Linked DNA regions of Synechococcus sp. PCC 7335. The protein of the gene in region 2 interacts with the protein of the main gene of each other region in a pairwise test. Links are inferred from orthologs where the notes say so. Each region holds a gene or a part of one and is shown on either strand. Other genes may lie near its edges. The genes, in order: S7335_RS08805 and def.

Region 1 (3,116 bases), 1.4 Mb from region 2 along the record:
AAGCGGTAAACGACAGTTCCCAATTGCCCAACCTTGCAAATCTAGAGCTACTTTCAATGGAATTGGGCTAGTGGTCGCAAACAACGCCTTGAACAGCGGAAAGAGCTTTAGATGAATAGCAGCTGCTTGACTAACCTGTCCCGATTCAAATGCCTTAACCATTTCTTGCAAGGCATCTCCAACAAGATGACTTGCAACACTCACCACGCCCACAGCACCTACAGAGAGCATTGGCAACGTTAGAGAGTCATCTCCAGAGTAGATTTCAAATTCAGCGGAACTCAGTCGACTGAGCTGACTGACTTGATCAAGGTTCCCACTAGCTTCTTTGATCGCGATGATGTTGGGAAGCTTTGACAGTTTGATAGCTGTTTCGGGGAGCAAATTGCAGCTTGTGCGTCCAGGCACATTGTAGAGCATGATCGGCAGATCAGGGGCCGCTTGGGCGATCGCTTCGAAGTGGCCATACAGGCCCTCCTGTGGTGGCTTGTTGTAGTAGGGAACCACTTGCAATGAACCATCTAGTCCCAGCTTTTCGGCCTTTCGAGTGGCTTCTATCGCTTCTTGCGTACTATTCGAGCCCGTACCTGCTAGTACTTTAGCTCTACTACCCACAGCTTGCTTAACCGTTTGAAACAGAGCGTATTCCTCATCCCAAGTCAGTGAGGGCGACTCGCCAGTTGTTCCACAGACTAAAACCGTATCTGTGCCATGATCTACCAGATGGTTGGCCAGCTTTTCCGTGAGCGGATAGTTGACTTCACCACTGTCATGAAAGGGCGTTACCATCGCGGTTACGACTCTTCCAAAAAAAGGAACTCTTTTGGATGAAGAGGCTAGTGTATCAACTGAGGTATCAGCCATACTTATCATCATTCAATTTACGTACATGTTCACTTAATACCCTAGCTATCTGCTCATCTACTACCTCCAGTCAGATGCAGTCTTTCTTCAAGCTCTACTTAGACTGTACATAGGCAATTCAAACCACTACAGGTGATCGCATCCATTGCTTTGCAACGACTAGCTCTGCTATTTGAACAGCATTTAGCGCCGCTCCTTTGCGAATTTGATCACCACTTAGCCAAAGCTCCAAACCCTGTGGATTAGAAATATCTTGACGGATACGACCGACTAACACATCGTCTACGCCACTAGCATCGATCGGCATAGGAAAGTAGTTAGCCTGCCAGTCTTCTACTAACTTTACCCCGGATGAGGACTGAATAGCTTTTCTAGCCCTTTCAAGATCAAATGGCTGTTCAAACTCTAAGTTAACAGCTTCTGAGTGAGCTCTAAGGACGGGTACCCGAATACAGGTAGCTGAAACTCTAAGTTCAGGCATACTGAAGATCTTGCGTGTTTCATTGACCATCTTCATCTCTTCTTCACAATATCCCTGCTCATTGAGCGGTGTATTGTGCGGAAAAAGATTAAAAGCAAGTGGATAAGGAAAGCTCTCAGTAGGTGGGGTGTCTCCAGCTAGAATCGCCTTGGCTTGCTGCTTTACCTCTTCCATGGCTCTAGCACCTGCACCACTGGCTGATTGGTAGGTAGCAACTACAATACGCCGGATAGCTTGAATTTGGTGGAGAGGCCAGATAGCTACACTCATCAAAATCGTAGTGCAGTTAGGATTAGCAATAATACCCTGATGGGCTGCTGCAGCCTCTGGATTAACTTCTGGAACAACTAACGGAACAGTATCGTCCATCCGAAAGGCACTAGAATTATCAATCATCAATGCACCTGCGTTGACGATATCTTTGGCCCAACGCTTTGAGATAGCACCACCCGCAGAAGCAAGCACAATATCTACACCATCAAAAGCTTCTTTGCTAACCGCTTCGACAGTGATAGCCTCACCTTTAAAGATAACTTGGCGACCTGCTGAACGTGCTGAAGCTAATAGCTTCAATGATTTGATTGGGAAACTACGTTCTTCTAGCAGCTGAAGTAGCTCGCTTCCAACTGCGCCAGTGGCGCCCAGAATAGCAACGTTATAAGAATCAAACAAACCAGGTATTCTCCATTTTCAACTAAGCACATACATATAAGGCCGAATGAGCTTTTTCTAAGGAGTAGTGAGGTGGGCATCCATCAAAAAAGCATACGTATAATACATACATAGGGATAGGGAATATATAGGGAAGCGTAACTGAGCTATATATTTTTAACCCAACTAAAAAACTTACTGCCGGAACTCCGCATACCGAAGACTTAGTAAATCCCTTTCTGACCACTGCCTAGATAGACCAGACTAAACAGACCAAAGCTAAATATCTTTACGATGCAGTTGCATGTGCGGACAGACCTAATAGGCTTAATCTCAAGTCCACTATGAAGCAATGTTCTAACAATATACCTTGAAGGGAAGTGCCTCAGTAGAAATGGTCTGAAGTGCCTCAGTAGAAATGGTCTTCTATTCTGCTAGTCGATTACTATGCCACTTGTTTCAACCCTGCAAAAAAGTTAAGGCCGATAGGTTAGAGAACTGACCGGTCATAAAATCTATTCAAAAAATAAATAAAGTAAATCAGGTTATGATGTCTAACTGCGATGAATAGCCTGCATCTTACCCTGTTCACGTACGTCAGCTATATTGCACCAGTTACATCGCACCAGCTATTTCCATTATCCCCACCCAACGTATTTGTAAATGAAAGTTACCCAGGAAAATCTGCCCGATAGCCAAGTCGGACTAGAAATAGAAGTCCCCGCTGAGCTATCTAAGCAGGGATATGAAAAAGTGCTGCGCGACTATATGAAGTCAGCCAATATTCCTGGGTTTCGAAAAGGCAAAGTCCCTCGTCAAATTTTGATTCAACGAATTGGCGCTGTGCAGCTAAAAGCAGCTGCGCTAGAAGACATGCTCCAGACAGTCATTGAAAAAGCCATTAAGCAAGAAGAAATAGAGGCCTTAGGCAACTATCAACTGCAATCGGATTTTGAATCTCTAGTCAGTAGCTACACCCCTGGTGAGCCTTTTGTTATCAAAGCCTCTGTCGATGTACCGCCGCGAGTGGCTCTAAGTAAATACAAAGATCTTTCTGTGAAAGCCGAAGAAGTTAAACCGAAAGATAGTCGGGTCGATGAAACTATAGAGGGCTACCGTG
Region 2 (3,233 bases):
AGCGAAGGCTTTTTGGCGATGACCTCTAGCAGCTACATCCTAGTAACTACGCCGAACTCTATCTTGCTGCGACAGCTTTTTCGACGGCTAACAGGCTGCCTAGCACCCCTAGTCCGGTGCCTAGTAGCACTAATGAGCAAGGTAGTACCATCCATTGGTGAGATGAGAGCTGGAGACCGTTCGCTAAAAATTCGATGAAGCTAGGTTGACCGTTACCAGTAGATACAGATCTTAAGCCTTGTTGAGCCGCAAGTAAGAGACCCCACGCACCGCCAGCACCAATGATGCCAAAGACCGCCCCCTGAATAAGAAATGGTAGGTAAATCCAGATACGAGTGGCACCGACTAACTGCATGACCTCGATTTCCTGCCGGCGGGCGATCGCAATCAGCCGAATTGTCGTCGTCACCACTGTGGTCGCGGCAATACTCAGCAGGCTCACCACCACAAGACTTGCCCATTGCAATCCTATATTAAGATCTCGAAGCTGCTGAATCATTTCACTTACATACAGCACTTCATCGACGCCAGGTAAATTCTTTAGTGTCGCTGCCAGCTGAGGAACCTGCTGGGTATCTCTAGCTTTTACCTTCAGCTCGTCAACCAGTGGATTACCATTGAGCTGATCAATCGCGTTCGAGATATTAGACAGTCCTAAGTCCGAAGTTAGCTGTGACCAAGCCTGCTCCCTGCTTACCGCTTCTACACTGACAACGCCCGGCAACTGACTCACCTGTTCAGTCAAAGTGTCAGCACCTACGCCACTTTCTAGATAGGTTGAAATCACCAGCTGTGAACCGAACTGGTTTAGCATTCCTTCAACCTGCCAGCTCACTTGCAGACTAGTCCCAAACAAAAAAAGTAAGACCGTCATCGTGCTGATAGCAGCCCAATTCATCCAGCCGCCGCGCTGCAACCCTCTGAAGGTCTCTTGAAATAAATAGTCTGTTCTAGCTAAAGATTTCAGCACAGATTTTGGGCGCAAGAGCATAGGGTAGGTTCTTAGCGTTTTGACACAAGACAATCACAATCAAGATGCCCTGAATCAATCTGAGTTGATACATTTACATCTGAGTGTGAAACATAAGGTGTCGTTGACTAATCCGCCTACATCTGTGAAGGAGCCTCTTTGAGGGAATACTCGACTGACTTTGGGGCTGAACCTGTAGCTTAAGGATTATCGGCTTGAAGTCGCTACAGCGAAGTCGGTGTGAGTTGTTACAATGTGGGGAAGAACATTGCTCAAACTGGACTTAGTTACGAAGACCCATGGCCGCAGTCATCGACGTTGAAAAGAAAAAGCTGAAGAAACCGCCGCTCACCGTTCACCAGATGGGCGATCGTGTCCTCCGCCAGCCCGCCAAACGGGTTGCCAAGATAGACAACGCTCTGCGCGATCTTGTCCGCAAGATGCTGCAGACAATGTATAGCGAGGACGGTATTGGCTTAGCTGCCCCTCAGGTTGGTGTGAATAAGCAGCTCCTCGTTATAGACGCTGACCCTGAAAATGAAGCGGCTTCAGCTCTGGTATTGGTCAACCCCAAAATTATTCGCTACAGTGACGAGCTAGCCGCTGGTCAGGAAGGTTGTCTGAGCATCCCGGGCGTCTATCTAGATGTAATTCGTCCTGCCGCCATAGAAGTTAGCTTCAAAGATGAGAATGGTCGACCCCGTAAGCTGAAGGCGGATGATCTGCTTGCTCGGGTGATTCAGCATGAGATGGATCACCTAAATGGTGTGCTGTTTGTAGATAGGGTGGAAAATACGATTGCGCTCAATCAGGAGCTGCAAAAGAACGGCTTTGCGATCAAACACGTTCAGAAAGTGAAATAGAAGTGGAATGATGCTGGTTGCAGTTATTTTGGCTTTTCTATTTATTAATAGTCGTGCTGCAATTTGCTCTAGATAAATATCTCAGCCAAATCACTTCATAGCCAAATAGTTTTAGAGCGAGCTTTAAGAGATTAAGCTTCAAAAGCAAACTTCATAACAAAAGGAAAATTCTGTGACTCCAAAAAGTGGTGCGTTGTTGGGTGTGGCCTGTTTGACTGCGATCGCAGCCGTCGGCTCAATGTTTGAACTTTCTTCCGGTGATCCAGACTGGGGCAAAGCACCCACCGCTGTCATCCTAGCGCTTAGCATTCCAGTCGGCATCCTGTCATTCATAGAAGCTGTCAAAGACGCCCGCGCCAATATGTGACGAGTCTTTGCCTGTAATAGGACTCTTAATTAAGAATAGAAAACACTTAAAAAGCCTGGATGATCTTTTGCTCATCCAGGCTACTTGTATCTAGAAGCGCTTTATTCGTACAACCAGGGCTTCATAGTGGGCTCCCAGCTACATAGGTCTTCACCAAACCATAGCTTGATCTCGCTTTGTGCGGTTTCGGATGCATCGGAGCCATGAATTAGGTTGCGGCCAATCGTAATGCCGTAATCACCGCGAATCGTTCCTGGTTCAGCCTCTAAAGGATTGGTTGCGCCGATCAGCTTGCGGGCAGAAGCAATTACACCTTCACCTTCCCAAACCATAGCTACGACCGGTGCTGAGATGATGTATTCAACCAAACTACTGAAGAAAGGCCGCTCTTTATGCACAGCATAGTGAGACTCAGCCAATTCACGCGATACAGACATCTGCTTCATACCCACTAGGGTAAATCCCTTCGTCTCGAACCGGCTGATGATATCGCCCACCAAACCCCGCTGAACGCCATCGGGCTTGATCATGATGAAACTTTTTTCCACGGCTTAAGACTCCTAACTGCTTTTAACCTTTCCTATGCTCAGTAAATGAGGTCAGTTTGTAAAGCCCTTCCTTGACCAAAAAATGATGGCAGTCCGCACTTATCGCTTTCGTAGAATGGCTTATACCAATCACTAGAGGTTACGTCCTGACTGCAGCTTGATGCCTTCTTAGACGTTCATCTCTTTGGCCTTAGCCTTCTGCATGAGATCTCCATTGACTACTTAGAACTGAACTTGGCTTTCATGAATTACCCCTGCTTGGCTACAGGCATCCGTGCTGTACCAGCCGGCAGAATATCCGTAGACATCAATGTATGAGCGCGTGCGAATAGTACAGAGGATACGGCCATTAGGCGTTGCTCTGATATTCGAGGGAGGCGCATTAACGAGCGCAGCTTGACGCGAGACAACGCTAGGCGCAGCGCTTTCATAGGTTGAGTAGCTGCAAACGACATTCAACATATTCCTAGTAGCTTGTGACTGCG

Evidence for each region.
Region 1: the proteins of def (region 2) and S7335_RS08805 interact in binary tests that used the Escherichia coli proteins (3 or more experiments, as listed by UniProt). The link is inferred for Synechococcus sp. PCC 7335 from one-to-one orthologs.

Annotation. Positions count from the first base shown.
Region 1 is NZ_DS989904.1:2,007,331-2,010,446, reverse strand. What follows is about bases 1-2,790. They hold S7335_RS08805 (aspartate-semialdehyde dehydrogenase), read right to left. Parts: upstream 2,018-2,790; coding sequence 983-2,017; downstream 1-982. Other genes in these bases: tig (trigger factor), read left to right, coding at 2,660-2,790; dapA (4-hydroxy-tetrahydrodipicolinate synthase), read right to left, coding at 1-864. In the rest of the region: more of tig, read left to right, coding at 2,791-3,116.
Region 2 is NZ_DS989904.1:621,661-624,893, forward strand. The notes cover bases 145-3,051. They hold def (peptide deformylase), read left to right. Parts: upstream 145-1,269; coding sequence 1,270-1,833; downstream 1,834-3,051. Other genes in these bases: S7335_RS02830 (ABC transporter permease), read right to left, coding at 145-991; S7335_RS02840 (hypothetical protein), read left to right, coding at 2,006-2,200; ndk (nucleoside-diphosphate kinase), read right to left, coding at 2,302-2,748; S7335_RS02850 (hypothetical protein), read right to left, coding at 2,971-3,051. Also shown: more of S7335_RS02830, read right to left, coding at 59-144; more of S7335_RS02850, read right to left, coding at 3,052-3,233. UniProt on the Escherichia coli protein: Removes the formyl group from the N-terminal Met of newly synthesized proteins. Requires at least a dipeptide for an efficient rate of reaction. N-terminal L-methionine is a prerequisite for activity but the enzyme has broad specificity at other positions.